4 regions of the Yersinia antarctica genome follow, and region 4 is predicted to be linked to each of the others. Evidence: predicted binding sites of a transcription regulator. Region 4 holds the regulator's gene; each other region holds the start of a gene.

Region 1 (3,713 bases), 3.6 Mb from region 4:
CGCACCGAGTTGATCAACCAGACAACTGGGGAGCGGTTGAGGTTGGATACTGACAGCACCCACAACCTCGCCGCGACGTAACCGTTCCTGAGTTCGAGTCTCATCCTCGACTTGTAAATTCAGCCGGATAGGGGAATCAGCCAGCACCGGTTTCAATGCCGGTAGCAACCAGGTCGCCAAACTGTCGGCGTTCACTGCCAGCGACAATAACAGTGGTGTATCTCCGCCATTATCATTGCCCAGCCACTCTTCTTCCAGTAACTCAACCTGATGCAGTAACGCGAGCAGTTTCTGCCCTTGTTCGGTTGGCCGTGGTGGCACGGTGCGCACCAGCAGCGGTTGTCCGAACAGATTCTCCAACTGCTTGATGCGTTGAGATACCGCCGATTGGGTGATGCAAAGTTTTTGTGCAGCGCGTTCAAAACCGCGTTCACGGATCACCGCGTCCAGCGCTTGTAGCGTACGGTAGTCTGGGCGTTTCATCGGAGTCATCTCTCCAAATATTAAGTCGATACAGCACTATGCCACATTTTAGCCAGTTTGTTATGACAGGATGCCAAGGTGTCAGCCACAAATAAACCGGCATAACTGTGATCCGGCTAGAATTAACTACCACGCGAGTTGGCTTTATTCACACAATCACCACTGCGGATGCTCTATAATGACCTCAGGTTTTCTTTCACATCAAGGCGTGAACTTACCATGACTCAGGATGAACTTAAAAAAGCAGTGGGCTGGGCAGCATTAGATTATGTAAAACCTGGTACCATCGTTGGGGTCGGCACTGGCTCGACCGCAGCACATTTTATTGACGCACTTGGCTCCATCAAAGGCCAGATAGAGGGGGCGGTTTCCAGCTCTGATGCCTCTACTGCCAAACTGAAAAGTTACGGCATCCACGTATTCGATTGTAATGAAGTGGATGTATTGGATATCTATGTTGATGGCGCTGATGAAATTAACGACCAGATGCAGATGATCAAAGGCGGTGGTGCTGCGCTGACCCGCGAGAAAATCATTGCTGCTATTGCTCGTCAGTTTATCTGCATCGCGGATGCGTCCAAGCAGGTTGCTATACTGGGTAAGTTCCCGCTGCCGGTTGAAGTTATCCCAATGGCCCGCTCTTATGTGGCTCGTGAACTGGTTAAGCTGGGTGGCTTACCGGAGTATCGTCAGAACGTCCTGACTGATAACGGCAACGTTATTTTGGATGTCCACAATCTGAGTATTTTGGATGCCATTGCGTTAGAAAATAAAATCAATGGTATTGCCGGTGTCGTTACGGTCGGCCTATTTGCTAATCGGGGGGCTGATGTGGCACTGATTGGCACCGCCGACGGCGTTAAGACCATAAAATTAAAGTGATCGGTTAACTCGCTCTCAGGATGAGGTTCGCTACTTCATCCTGAAAGTTTTTTTGCCTTTAAATATCTTTTCTTAAAATCGCTAAATTTGGTGATATATATCACATTTCTTCATTTCGTTTTATTAACCTGCCATTAACCCTCTTCACGCCAGTTTTTTATTCCATAAATTAACATTGACACTGATTGTTATGCTGGCTGGCAGGCAATCGTTTGTATTGCTGCCCGCGTAATATTTGTTATGTTGACAGGGTGCTGACCGGATTCATTCGATAGCGGCAGCCACATCTGAAGTCTGAAAATAGGGTCGGGGACATGGCAAAAGTATCACTGGAGAAAGACAGAATTAAGTTTCTGTTAGTGGAAGGGGTGCACCAGAGCACGGTTGATAATCTGCGTGCTGCCGGATATAGCAATATTGAATATCATAAAGGTGCCTTAGACACCGAATCACTGAAAGCATCGATCAAAGATGCTCACTTCATCGGCATTCGATCGCGTACGCATCTGTCTGAAGAAGTTTTTGCGGCAGCAGAAAAATTAGTCGCGGTAGGTTGTTTCTGTATCGGTACCAATCAGGTTGATTTAAAAGCGGCTACCAAACGCGGTGTGCCGGTATTCAATGCACCTTTCTCCAATACCCGTTCGGTAGCTGAAATGGTACTGGGCGAGTTACTGCTGATGTTCCGAGGCATTCCATCGGCTAACGCCAAAGCTCACCGTGGTGAGTGGAACAAGCTGGCGGTGGGTTCCTATGAAGCCCGTGGCAAGAAGCTGGGCATTATCGGTTATGGTCATATCGGTACCCAACTCGGGATTCTGGCAGAGAGTGTCGGGATGAAAGTATTTTTCTACGATATCGAAAATAAACTGTCGTTAGGGAATGCACAGCAGGTGCGTCACCTGTCTGATCTACTGAATATGAGTGATGTGATTAGCCTGCATGTGCCGGAAAACCACTCCACTAAAAACATGATTGGCCCTGAACAGTTGGCTCTGATGAAGCCGGGTGCGATGCTGATTAACGCCTCACGCGGTACCGTGGTCGATATCCCGGCCTTATGTGATGCGTTGGCCAGCAATCATTTGGCAGGCGCGGCAATCGACGTATTCCCTGAAGAGCCTGCAACTAATAAGGACCCGTTCAATTCACCCTTGTGCGAGTTTGATAATGTGTTGCTAACACCACATATTGGTGGTTCCACTCAGGAAGCGCAGGAAAATATCGGTGATGAAGTGGCAGGTAAGCTGGCGAAGTATTCCGACAACGGCTCAACGCTGTCTGCGGTCAACTTCCCTGAGGTTTCTCTGCCTGCTCACGGCGATAATACCCGCCGTCTGTTGCATATCCATGAGAACCGCCCAGGCATCCTGACCAGCATTAACAAAATCTTTGCCGAACAGAATGTCAACATTGCGGCACAGTATCTGCAAACCAGTGCTGAAATCGGTTATGTCGTCATTGATGTTGAGACTGATGATGCGGAAAATGCAGAAAAAGCATTGCAGGCGATGAAGGCGATCCCGGGAACTATCCGTGCTCGTTTGCTTTACTAATAACTATTTGTATTGAATGACTAAACACCCGCTATCTATAAAATATCGGGTGTTTTTTTATTTTGCAGGATTATCTCTTACCACTGCCACACTTTTGTTGGTGTCACTATCTCTGGCAATGGTACATCCCAAAGCTCACAGGGCAAGTGCTCTACCCATTGGCAATCATGGGCCAGGCCAATAGGATAAGGGCGCCCTTGCTGCCAGTGTTGCAGCGTACGGTCATAAAAGCCACCACCCATACCTAAACGTTGCCCGAGGCTATCAAACGCCACTAACGGGGTTATTACCATATCCAATTGGTTTAGTGGCAGAACTTCTCGCACATCTAATTGTGGTTCAAGGATTTTCAGGCGATTACGGATAAGCGTGCTATCAGGGCGATAACGCAGAAATAATAAATTACCGGGGCTGAAAGGGTGCAAAACCGGCAGATAAACCTGTTTTTGTTGCTGCCATAGCAGCTCAATAATGGGGCGGGTATTGAGTTCACCATCGAAGGAGAGGAACACGGCAATGGTGTTAGCCTGACGGATTCTGTCATGCTCAGCGATATGCTTTGCCGCCAGATGCGCTGACTGATGCTGTTGTTCCGCAGTCAACAGACGCCGACGTTCACGAATCTCACTACGAATCTTTTGTCGCTCAAGGGCATATTGCGCAGTCAAAGGCATATTATTTATTCAAAAATATGTTGTTAATTTAAAGGATAATTTTTTGATTAAAAAGACATTTTATTGATTCGGAAGATATATTGCTGATGCCAGTAGACAGCCAATGTAAAACGAACGT
Region 2 (3,713 bases), 4.1 Mb from region 4:
GTATTGGTGGAAGACAACGGCAAACGCGAACGCGGTGCCAGTGGTGGTGGTGGTCGTTTTGGTTATGACTACTTCCTCGAAACTGTGGATGGCGAAGTGCGAGCTGATAACTTTGCCAATGAAGCGGTCAGAATGGCACTGGTAAATCTGTCGGCTGTTGCCGCCCCTGCTGGCGCTATGCCAGTAGTCTTAGGTGCAGGTTGGCCGGGTGTATTGTTGCACGAAGCGGTCGGTCATGGTTTGGAAGGTGATTTCAACCGCCGTGGCAGCTCAGTCTTCAGCGGCCAAATGGGTAAGTTGGTGGCTTCAGAACTGTGTACCGTGGTGGACGATGGCACCATGCAAGGTCGCCGTGGCTCTTTGGCCATCGACGATGAAGGGGTGCCGGGCCAATACAACGTGCTGATTGAGAACGGTATTTTGAAAGGTTACATGCAGGATAAGTTGAACGCGCGCCTGATGGGCGTTGCACCGACCGGTAATGGCCGCCGTGAATCCTACGCGCACTTGCCAATGCCACGGATGACCAATACCTATATGCTGGCCGGTAAATCGACACCGGAAGAGATTATCGCCAGTGTGGAATATGGCCTGTACGCGCCTAACTTTGGCGGCGGTCAGGTGGATATTACATCCGGCAAGTTTGTGTTCTCAACCTCCGAAGCTTACTTAATCGAAAAAGGTAAAATCACCCGTGCGGTGAAAGGGGCCACTTTGATTGGTTCTGGCATCGAAGCCATGCAGCAGATTTCGATGGTCGGCAACGATCTGGCGCTGGATAAAGGTGTCGGCGTTTGCGGCAAAGAGGGGCAAAGCCTGCCAGTTGGCGTCGGCCAACCTACTTTGAAGTTAGACAATCTGACGGTGGGTGGCACGGCGTAGGGGTTGATAGTTGGATGCTCAGTTTAGTTCTCAACTGGGCATCCAATAGCTATAGTATATTCAGCGATATCCCTGATATACCTCAGCCACTCGTTTAAAGTACTCGGTCAAATAGTCGATACAGACCTGAACTTTAAGTGGCATTTTATCTTTCTCGGTATAGAGCGCATATACTGGGCGCGGATCTGAATGGTATTTTTTAAACAGTATTTCCACCTCGCCGCGTTTAATTTCCTCTATTACCCACATTAACGGTGCGTAAGCAATACCCGCCCCCGCGTTAAGCCAACGGATCATGGTTTGTGAGTCATTGGTGACAAAGCGGCCCTGTGGCGATATTTGCGTGGTAATACCTTCTGGCGCGATTAGCTCAAAGTTACTGTCTGGTCGCACGCTATATTCCAGCCAGGAGAAATTGGTCATATCACTGGGTTTTTCTGGTGTACCATGTTGTGCTAAATAACTTTTGGCGGCGCAGACCACCATCGGCATGGAACCAAGGCGGCGTGAAAATAGCCCCGAATCCTGTAATGCACCAACGCGGACCACCACATCTAAACCATCAGCAATTAAATCCGGTGCCGGAATGCCGGTGACCAGATTAACGGATAGGCCGGGATACTCTTTCAACATCTCTGCTGTCATCGTTGCCAGTACATTTTGTGCCATCGTCGATGAGCAGCCGATGCGTAAGGTTCCGGTTGGGGTGTTGTTAAAGGCATAGAGTTGTTCATGGACTTCCTGTACTTCCTGCAACATGCGCCGACAACCCTGATAGTAAATTCGGCCTGCCTCAGTTAAACCAATGCGGCGAGTACTGCGGTTAAGCAGCTTAACATTCAGCTCGGTTTCCAGTTTTGACACTGTTTGGCTAATCGACGACACACTCATTTCTAACTGCCGTGCGGCGCCAGTAAAAGACCCACACTCAACCACCTTGGCAAATACTGACATCCGTTTTAGTCTTTCCATGGTTCACCCTGAGTTGATTGCTAACGCTTGATTGTTAACTGTAGCTTAAAAGTGATTTAGATCACACATCGTAGATAAGGTGATAATAAGCAGGCTAATATACTGCTGTCGGGAGAATCGTTTTAGGTTTGCAAGCCACGCTGTCGAAGTGTTATCTCGCCTCGCTAAGGTTACAGTCATGTTGCTTAGTTAAGTTTAACCTACAAGTTAGTCTTATGGCTGGTTCACCGGCACCCTATAATAGAAAGGATCTACAGAATGACGTTGCTTCCGGTGATGGTGATATTTGGCCTCTCTTTTCCGCCAATATTTTTTGAGTTGCTCCTTTCGCTGGCGCTGTTCTTTGTTTTGCGCCGTGTGCTACAACCTACTGGTATTTATGAGTTTGTCTGGCATCCAGCACTCTTTAATACCGCGCTGTATTGTTGTCTTTTCTATTTAATATCCCGTCTTTTTTCCTGAGGTCGCCGTGAGTACTTTTTCATTAAAAATAATCCGTATCGGCATCACCTTATTGGTGGTTTTACTGGCGGTTATCGCTATTTTCAAAGTTTGGGCTTTTTATACCGAATCACCCTGGACCCGTGATGCCAAATTCACTGCCGATGTGGTGGCTATCGCACCGGATGTCAGTGGCTTGATCACCGATGTGCCGGTAAAAGACAATCAACTGGTGCAGAAAGGGCAGATTTTGTTTGTTATTGACCAACCGCGCTACCAGCAGGCGTTGGCTGAAGCCGAGGCCGATGTGGCCTATTACCAAACACTGGCGGCGGAGAAACAACGTGAATCCGGCCGGCGGCAACGTTTGGGGATTCAGGCGATGTCACAAGAAGAAATTGACCAGTCCAACAACGGATTACAAACCGCCAGGCATCAGTTGGCAAAAGCTATCGCGGTACGAGATTTAGCCAAACTTGATCTGGAACGCACCACCGTGCGCGCGCCTGCACAAGGCTGGGTGACGAATCTGAATGTTCATGCCGGGGAGTTTATTAACCGTGGCGCTACCGCTGTTGCACTGGTGAAAAAAGATACTTTCTATATTTTGGCCTATTTGGAAGAGACCAAGCTGGAGGGGGTTAAAGCCGGGTATCGGGCGGAAATCACCCCACTGGGCAGCAACCGTATTTTGCACGGTACTGTCGACAGTGTCTCCGCCGGTGTCACCAACAGCAGCAGCAGTGTCGATAGCAAAGGGTTGGCGACGATTGACAATAATCTGGAATGGGTGCGGTTGGCGCAACGAGTACCGGTGAAGATCCGTTTGGACAGTGAAGATCAACAGCATCCCTATCCCGCAGGGACGACGGCTACCGTGGTGATAACCGGGGCGACTGATCGCAATCCTAATCAGGCTTCACCGATTGTTAAGTTGATGCATCGCCTGCGTGAGTTTGGTTAAGATGAACAGCCCGACATTTATTCGCCTGCGCTTTGCGTTCAAACTCAGTTTTGCCATTGTGGCCGCGCTGTTTCTGGGCTTTCATCTGCAATTGGAAACACCACGTTGGTCGGTGCTGACGGCGGCCATTGTTGCTGCTGGCCCGGCATTTGCTGCGGGCGGTGAGCCATTCTCTGGTGCGATTCGTCATCGAGGCTGGTTACGTATTATCGGGACATTCATCGGCTGTATTGGTGGTTTGGTTATCATCGTTCTGACTATCAGAGCACCAGTATTAACCCTGATGCTTTGCTGTTTGTGGGCTGGCGTTTGTACTTGGATCTCCTCACTGGTTCGGGTTGAGAACTCTTACGCATTCGGGCTGGCGGGTTACACTGCGCTGATTATCATTGTCACCACCGGTGAAACGCCATTACTGACACCGCAGTTTGCTGTCGAGCGCTGTAGCGAGATT
Region 3 (3,713 bases), 2.8 Mb from region 4:
AAGCGAAGAAATATCCACTGTCGCTAAACACCGCACACCCAATCAACCGGCTGCATTCACAGTTAGATAACACACCACTACGTGAAAAATACGCCGTGGCCGATCGGGAAGCGATACTGATAAGCCCACAGGATGCCAAGGGGCGTAACATTGTTAATGGCGATTTAGTCCGTGCGTTCAATGACCGTGGGCAGATATTGGTAGGTGCTGTGGTATCTGAAGATGTACGTCCAGGGGTGGTGCGCATCAGCGAAGGGGCATGGTTTGACCCGGCGGATCCAGCGGTACCGGGTTCCCTTTGTAAGAACGGCAATATCAACTGCCTGACTTTCGATATTGGTTCTTCCAGTCTGGCGCAGGGTAACTGTGGGCAAATGGCGCAGCTTGAGATTGAGAAGTATACCGGACCGGTGCTGAAAAACACCGCGCATGCGGTTCCTGCTGGGGCTTAGCCACCAGAAGAACCAAGGGTTAAGCGTACCAACGGGCACTCCGGCGTTTCGCGTCGTTTACGGCCCGAACAGCACGCTTCCCCTTAGATTACTGACAAAGTCCCGGCCTATTGGCGGGGACTTTACTTTAATAGGGGTAGGCTAAAAGGTGGTCAAGAGACGGTTTTTATTCCCCAACAAGGAGCACTTCAATCCCACCTTTTCGTAATCCATTCAAACTTTCCTCTGGAATACCTTTATCGGTGATAACCATATGTATGCGCTGGGTATCAATTATTTTATGCAGGCTGGAGCGGTTAAATTTACTGGAATCAGTGACCACAATGATGCGTTCCGCGACTTCACACATTCGGCGATTTAGGCGAGCTTCGTCTTCATTATGCGTGCTCACACCGCGCTCAAGACTGATGGCGTCTACCCCCAGAAAAAGTATATCGAAATGATAATTTTGCAAGGACTGGTCAGCCTGATCCCCATAGAAGGAAAGGGACTGGCGGCGTAAGTGCCCTCCTGTCATCAGCAATTCCACGCCCTCAGCCTCAAGCAGCGCGTTCGCCACATTCATACCGTTTGTCATAGCAATGACCTCCTTATGATTACGCATATGACGCGCTATTTCATTAGTGGTCGTGCCCGAGTCTAGAATCACGCGGTGCCCAGGTTTAATAAGATTTGCAGCAACGCGAGCAATATCGCGTTTTAAAGAAATATTAAGGGAGCTTTTATCTTCTACCGTGGGTTCAACGCCAGGTGTGCCAGCATCACACACCAGCGCACCGCCGTATGCACGTACAGCAATCCCCTGCTTTTCCAGAAAGGCCAAATCGTTGCGGATAGTCACCGTAGAAACACCAAAGAATGACGATAAATCATTAACCTGAACACTTCCTTGCTGACGAAGCCGCTGAATGATCTGCTCACGCCTTTCACTGGTACCCGTTATACGCTTGTCCATTACTGAATCGGTATTGCTCATATCAGATCCTTCCCAAAAGCCTTTCGTTTCATTTCACTTTATCTATTAACACCTTTCTTTTGCCGGAAAGCAAGTCTTTACATCAGGCCAAACCGTGCTACCACCCGATAAAAAAGCCTTTCATTATGTTTCTTTTGCGAAACAGATCCCATTTCCATTATCTTTCGTTTTGTTTTTATCAACCCATAAAGCAGTATCAATGAAACAAACCGAAAGGCATAAGTAATCAAAACCCCATACGGAGAGGAAAGTGAAACATTTAACCGAGTTTGTGGCCGACCATAAGCACGATAAGCGATGTGGCATTTTTGCCGTCTGTTCTGCTCACCCATTGGTTCTGGAAGCAGCAATGCGCCACGCCCGGGACGCGCAATCCATCTTATTAATAGAAGCCACCTCCAATCAGGTGGATCAGTATGGCGGCTATACCGGTATGACCCCAGATGACTTCCGTGGTTTTGTTGAGCAAATGGCGGATAAACACCACTTCCCTCGCAATCAGTTGGTGTTAGGGGGCGATCATCTGGGGCCAAATCGCTGGCAAAACGCCCCAGCCGCAGAGGCTATGTTTCATGCAGAAGAACTTATTCGCCATTATGTCGCGGCTGGCTTTAAGAAAATTCACCTTGATTGCAGTATGTCTTGTGCAGATGACCCCGTGCCATTAACAGATGAAATCGTCGCCGGAAGAGCAGCAAGGCTTGCCTTAATTGCAGAACAGACCCGCAAGGAAAAACAAGGTTCGTCTGATCTGGTTTATGTTATTGGAACGGAAGTCCCTGTTCCAGGAGGAGCACATGAAACGCTGTCAACGCTGGTGGTCACCTCTCCCCAAGCGGCAAAAGCAACGCTTGAAGCTCATCGTCATGCTTTTGAACAACAAGGTCTGCACGACCTGTGGCCACGCATTATCGGGCTAGTCGTCCAACCCGGTGTAGAATTCGATCATACTCATGTTATTGATTATCAACCTGAGAAATCTCTTGCTCTGAGCCAGACTATCGAAGAGTTTGACACGATGGTCTTTGAAGCTCACTCCACCGATTACCAAACTCCGCTCGCCCTACAACAGCTAGTTCAGCACCACTTTGCCATTTTGAAAGTGGGTCCGGCACTCACTTTCGCGTTACGTGAAGCGCTATTTTCACTGGCCGGCCCCATTCCCGAACGAAACGCAACAAACCATCATGCGTTATGCAGCGAGTAGATACTCTAAAAATACCTCATTCGGTGAGCTGTATTCCAGAGATTTGCGCCCCCGAGTGTTGAGGATGTGCTCCAGTCTCGCAATATCTTCATCGCTGACGCCATTAAAATCGGTTCCTTTCGGATAAAACCGCCGTATCAGACCGTTGGTATGCTCATTCAACCCCCGCTCCCAGGAATGATAAGGCCGGGCAAAGTAAACCTTTGCGCCCGTTACCTGAGTGATGTCCTTATGTTTCGCAAACTCGGGTCCGTTATCTGCCGTCAGGGTTTTAAACTCGCAGAAAGTATTCGCCACGATGTCCCTGAACGCTTCCACGACGCTCTCAGCGCACTTATTGGGGAGTTTACGGATAATGACCTGCTTTGTGGCTTTGTCCACGACCGTCAGCAGGAATGACTTCTGGTCTTTGCCAAAAATCGTATCGATTTCAACATGCCCGGGAACCTGTTTGAGTTCAGCCTCAGCAGGCCTGTGCTCAATGCCAACCCTGTCCGGGATGGGCGTGCGTCCGGGCTCACCCGTATCATAGCGATAGCGTTTACCCCGGTGAGGGAGCTGAAGGTAAAGCTTACCGCCAGCCTGTCTGTCCGAACGGATATAGCGGTAGAGGGTATTTTTGCTGACGGCGATATCAAACTGGATTTTCAGTCTCCCACAGATAACCTCAGGGGAGGTATGTACAGCCAGCGCCTGCCGGAGAAAGTCTTGTGTCTGCTGGCCCAGAGGGAAACAGGCATTGTGTGCCGAGGTGGCGCCCCGCCGTTGTCTGGCTAAGGCATCAGCGCGTCTGGAGGAGTAAAGTCCGTTGAAAGCGGGGTCCGTATTACGCCTGAGCTCCCGGCTCAGGGTAGAGCGAGAGACATCCAGTTCTCTGGCAATGCAGGACTGATTAACGCCTTCAGCTTTTCGTTTTTCGATGTAAAAGCGCTCATGCTGAGTCAAATGTTTTCCCTTCATGCAACAGGGTCTCCGACAGGGTCAATACGGCTATTTTATCCGTACCTGACCGGTGGGTCACTTTGTTGCATTTCGTTTGGGAATTGGCGCCGCTATCGAGCAGGAACTCCGCCCCGCA
Region 4 (3,713 bases):
CAACTCAGAAATTTGTGTGTCCGGTGTGACATCCGGCATCTGCACGAAATCGTTATTCCCCTCGCTGTTGTCTGACTCCAGCCGTTGCTGGCATTGCTGAATGGCTATCTCACAGAGTTGTAAATAATCTGCCGCCAGTTCGACGCTGAGCTGAATGTGATATTTACCTGGTACTGAACTCCCCAAGGGATAAGCCCGCGTCAGGATAGTCATCTCATTGATATGCCCAACAATCAACTCACTGTGAGTGGCCCATAATCGCATATCTGCCAAATATTTTGAGTTGAACCCCGGCTCTTGCATCGCCTGATTTAAGGAGCTTAACACGGTGTTACTGGCCTTATTTACTTCAATGCGTTTATAGGCCAGTTGGTTGATATCAGGCTCAGGCGTCAGCAGCAAGCGCAAAATCTTCTGATATGCCTCTAGCGCCTGATGGGCATTCTTACGCAGTAAACCGCTCTGCCACTGAGGCCACAGCCATAGGGCGCTGGCAAAGGCCAATGCGCAGCCAATTAAGGTATCTAGCAATCGCGGAACCAAGAAGTCAGCGCCTTCTCCGGTCAATAATTGCAAGATATAGACTGCGGTTATGGTTCTGCCAACAACAGATAGCCCGTAGTTTTTACGTTGAACCAGATAAGCGGCAAGGGTAATGAGCAGCATAATGCCAAGGGTGGCACCCTCTGGCATTGGCAGATGCAATAGACCAGCTGCCAATATCAGCCCAATCAAGGTGCCGAGTGCACGGTGATGGATTCGTACCTTGGTGGCGTTATAACCGTTCTGCGTTACCAGCATCACAGTAAGCAAAATCCAATAAGGTTTGGGTAGATGAATTAAGTTACCGATATAGCTACCTGCTGCCAGTGTTACGCCCAGACGAGCCGCTTCCCGCAGTGCACCTGATTTGAACGACAGATAGCTGATCAACGCCGGCCAGAAAGGTTGTGGTTGTTGGCTGGACATCAGGTCACGGTCATACAGTGGTCGCCGGTCACTCAATAGCTGGGTCACGTGGCTGATATGGTAGTAGTAGAATTGTGCGACCGGGTTGTCTGGGTGTGCCTGTGCGATGCTTGCCAGTTCTGTCAGACCATCATCGGCAGTGAAATGCTCATCAGCATGGTGGTGATAGAGAATGTCGTTGGCGATGCTGCGCATTTGAGCTGAGATTTTCTGGCAATTACGGCGTATCACGCTCTCAATCTGTGTCTGCTCCATTAACTCTTGTGCTTTTTCTGGCTGAATCAGGGCCGCAGTAATGTGCTCTTGCAAATCGAGAGCCATTTGGAACAATCCCAACAACCGTTTTTGTTCTTTCTTCGTGGTGTTATGAATCAGATTAAATTGCTGATAAAGCTGATTAATCTTGTCCATAATCGCCTGTTGTCTGTCCAGCAGCGGCGGTATCGATTTTTCCGGCTCAAGGTGCTGAGCAAACAGGCTGTATTTGGTGTCACAATAATCGGCTAGTAAGCGATAAAGCTGACTCAAAGGTTCGCGAATCGGTTGATCCTTGCAGAGTCGGAACCATAACCCGTTAAACACCCCATACCACAGTGTCCCTACGGCACACAGCAACGGGGCTTGCCAGATCGGAGCGCGGCCCACCATGCTGAGGCTGAAAATAGCAGCAATCAGTGCCGCGGGTAACAAATGGCCATTCAATTGGCTAATCGCCCCACTCACTCCTAGAACTAATGCCAGGCTGAGCATGACAGCAGGCAACGGAATACCCCATAGCAGCAGTTGCTGGGTTAGGAAGCTACTCACAGTAAACAGCGCGCCGCCGACCAGCAGACGCCGGAAAAAATGTTGGTGTGGTGTATCCAGTGAGGCAATGTTGCAACAGGCGGGTATCAGAGAAAACATCAAGCCCAGCCGAAGTTCGCCGAGAGCGAACCCTAATGCTGCAGGCAGGCAGAGCACTAATGTTTGGCGTAGTGCGTAATTAACTTCAGGATGATAAATAAGCCGTTGCCATTTCATAAAGGCCCCAGAAATTTATTGATCACAAAAGATTAAAAAACTGATGCCGACAGTATCGGCACCAGTTTAGGGGGAATTAACGGGTGCCGTAGACGACAATCGTTTTACCGTGTGCGGAGATCAGGTTTTGATCTTCCAGCATTTTTAGTATCCGCCCCACGGTTTCGCGGGAGCAGCCAACTATCTGACCAATTTCCTGGCGGGTAATTTTAATCTGCATCCCATCTGGGTGGGTCATGGCATCAGGTTGTTTTGCCAGATTAAGCAGCGTTTGTGCAATACGCCCAGTCACATCAAGGAAAGCAAGGTTGCCCACTTTCTCAGATGTAATCTGTAAGCGACTCGCCATCTGTGAAGATAGGCGCATTAAAATATCTGGATTGACCTGAATCAGCTGACGGAATTTTTTGTAAGAAATTTCAGCCACTTCACAGGCGGTTTTTGCTCTAACCCAGGCGCTACGTTCTTGGCCTTCTTCAAATAATCCAAGTTCGCCGATGAAATCTCCCTGATTAAGATAGGAGAGAATCATCTCTTTACCTTCCTCATCTTTGATAAGCACCGCAACGGAGCCTTTCACGATGTAGTAAAGCGTTTCGGCCTTTTCACCTTGGTGAATCAGCGTACTCTTCGATGGATATTTGTGGATATGGCAATGAGACAGGAACCATTCGAGAGTCGGGTCTGTTTGTGGCTTGCCGAGAACCATTCGCTGTTATCCTCTGTTGTTATCGCTGCCTAACATAACAGGGCTCAGAGTTCCCTGTACGGCGTGCTTATAAAATACACTTTCTCGTAGCATATTAATTTGCTCAACTGCCGAAAGGTATAGCCAAGATACGTACCGGGTAGAAACCCTCCACTGAGTATTGAGAAGCTACCCTATTTAATTCTAGAAACAACACTTTCGGTTCTGTTTGTAGCACAGGATGAAGCCAGTGTCTTGTGTTGTATCGCTTCAGCATGATGAACATCGGGTTACATTGCCAGTTTGTAAATGAAAGGGTAGTCTGGATCAGAAAATTTAACCGGGAGCAAGAGTTATGCAGGCACGTGTAAAGTGGGTTGAGGGGCTGACATTTTTGGGTGAATCGGCATCAGGTCATCAGGTGTTGATGGACGGTAATGCTGGAGACAAAGCACCGAGTCCGATGGAAATGTTATTAATGTCAGCAGGCGGTTGTAGCGCGATTGATGTGGTCTCTATTTTACAAAAAGGCCGCAATGATGTGCGTGATTGCGAAGTGACATTAACCTCGCAGCGTCGCGAAGAGGCACCGCGTCTATTTACGCAAATCAACCTGCATTTTATTGTCAGCGGCAAAGGTCTGACCGACAAAATTGTGGAACGAGCCGTTGAGCTGTCAGCAGAAAAGTATTGCTCCGTCTCACTGATGTTGGGTAAAGCGGCGACGATTACCCACAGTTTTGAGATCCGTGACATCGCCTAAGCAAACCCTTCGTACTTGAAGCTGCAGGGTTGTTAGCTGCGTTCGCTCACCCGAATCACTTACTTATGTAAGCTCATCGGGATGAGTTCGTTTGCTGCCTACCTGCAGCTCCAATTACTTTGGGTTGGGATAGAGTCAAATTATTTTTTTCTCTCCAGCCATTGCTATACTGCGGCTTCAAGAATGAAGGAGATTAACCGATTTTCTCCCCTTCCAGCAACTGCTGCACTAGCGGCGCCATAATCAGCTCCATTGCCAGCCCCATTTTTC

The links. Region 4 encodes CRP, which controls carbon source genes, mostly activating them, when cyclic AMP is high. Its sites were predicted from a motif close to ATGTGANNNNNNTCACAT; they were not measured.
Region 1: serA (phosphoglycerate dehydrogenase) is a predicted target of CRP. The motif match lies at 1,454-1,471, and genes of this name have one in related genera.
Region 2: aaeR (HTH-type transcriptional activator AaeR) is a predicted target of CRP. The motif match lies at 1,904-1,921, and genes of this name have one in related genera.
Region 3: ACWJJO_RS14450 (DeoR family transcriptional regulator) is a predicted target of CRP. The motif match lies at 1,563-1,580, and genes of this name have one in related genera.

What each region holds. Positions count from the first base shown of each region.
Region 1 is NZ_JBSJQF010000001.1:3,906,544-3,910,256, reverse strand. Features, by position in the region: gene ACWJJO_RS18170 (LysR family transcriptional regulator ArgP) at 1-483, opposite strand, end outside; gene rpiA (ribose-5-phosphate isomerase RpiA) at 703-1,365, shown strand; gene serA (phosphoglycerate dehydrogenase) at 1,680-2,921, shown strand; gene ACWJJO_RS18155 (5-formyltetrahydrofolate cyclo-ligase) at 2,999-3,595, opposite strand.
Region 2 is NZ_JBSJQF010000001.1:4,404,315-4,408,027, reverse strand. Features, by position in the region: gene tldD (metalloprotease TldD) at 1-882, shown strand, start outside; gene aaeR (HTH-type transcriptional activator AaeR) at 943-1,854, opposite strand; gene aaeX (p-hydroxybenzoic acid efflux pump operon protein AaeX) at 2,113-2,316, shown strand; gene aaeA (p-hydroxybenzoic acid efflux pump subunit AaeA) at 2,324-3,259, shown strand; gene aaeB (p-hydroxybenzoic acid efflux pump subunit AaeB) at 3,261-3,713, shown strand, end outside.
Region 3 is NZ_JBSJQF010000001.1:3,116,402-3,120,114, forward strand. Features, by position in the region: gene torA (trimethylamine-N-oxide reductase TorA) at 1-452, shown strand, start outside; gene ACWJJO_RS14450 (DeoR family transcriptional regulator) at 619-1,428, opposite strand; partial or broken gene ACWJJO_RS14455 (class II D-tagatose-bisphosphate aldolase non-catalytic subunit) at 1,679-2,581, shown strand; gene ACWJJO_RS14460 (IS30 family transposase) at 2,621-3,595, opposite strand; partial or broken gene ACWJJO_RS14465 (class II D-tagatose-bisphosphate aldolase non-catalytic subunit) at 3,684-3,713, shown strand, end outside.
Region 4 is NZ_JBSJQF010000001.1:282,772-286,484, forward strand. Features, by position in the region: gene ACWJJO_RS01115 (YccS/YhfK family putative transporter) at 1-1,992, opposite strand, end outside; gene crp (cAMP-activated global transcriptional regulator CRP) at 2,069-2,701, opposite strand; gene ACWJJO_RS01125 (OsmC family protein) at 3,036-3,443, shown strand; gene ACWJJO_RS01130 (phosphoribulokinase) at 3,637-3,713, opposite strand, start outside.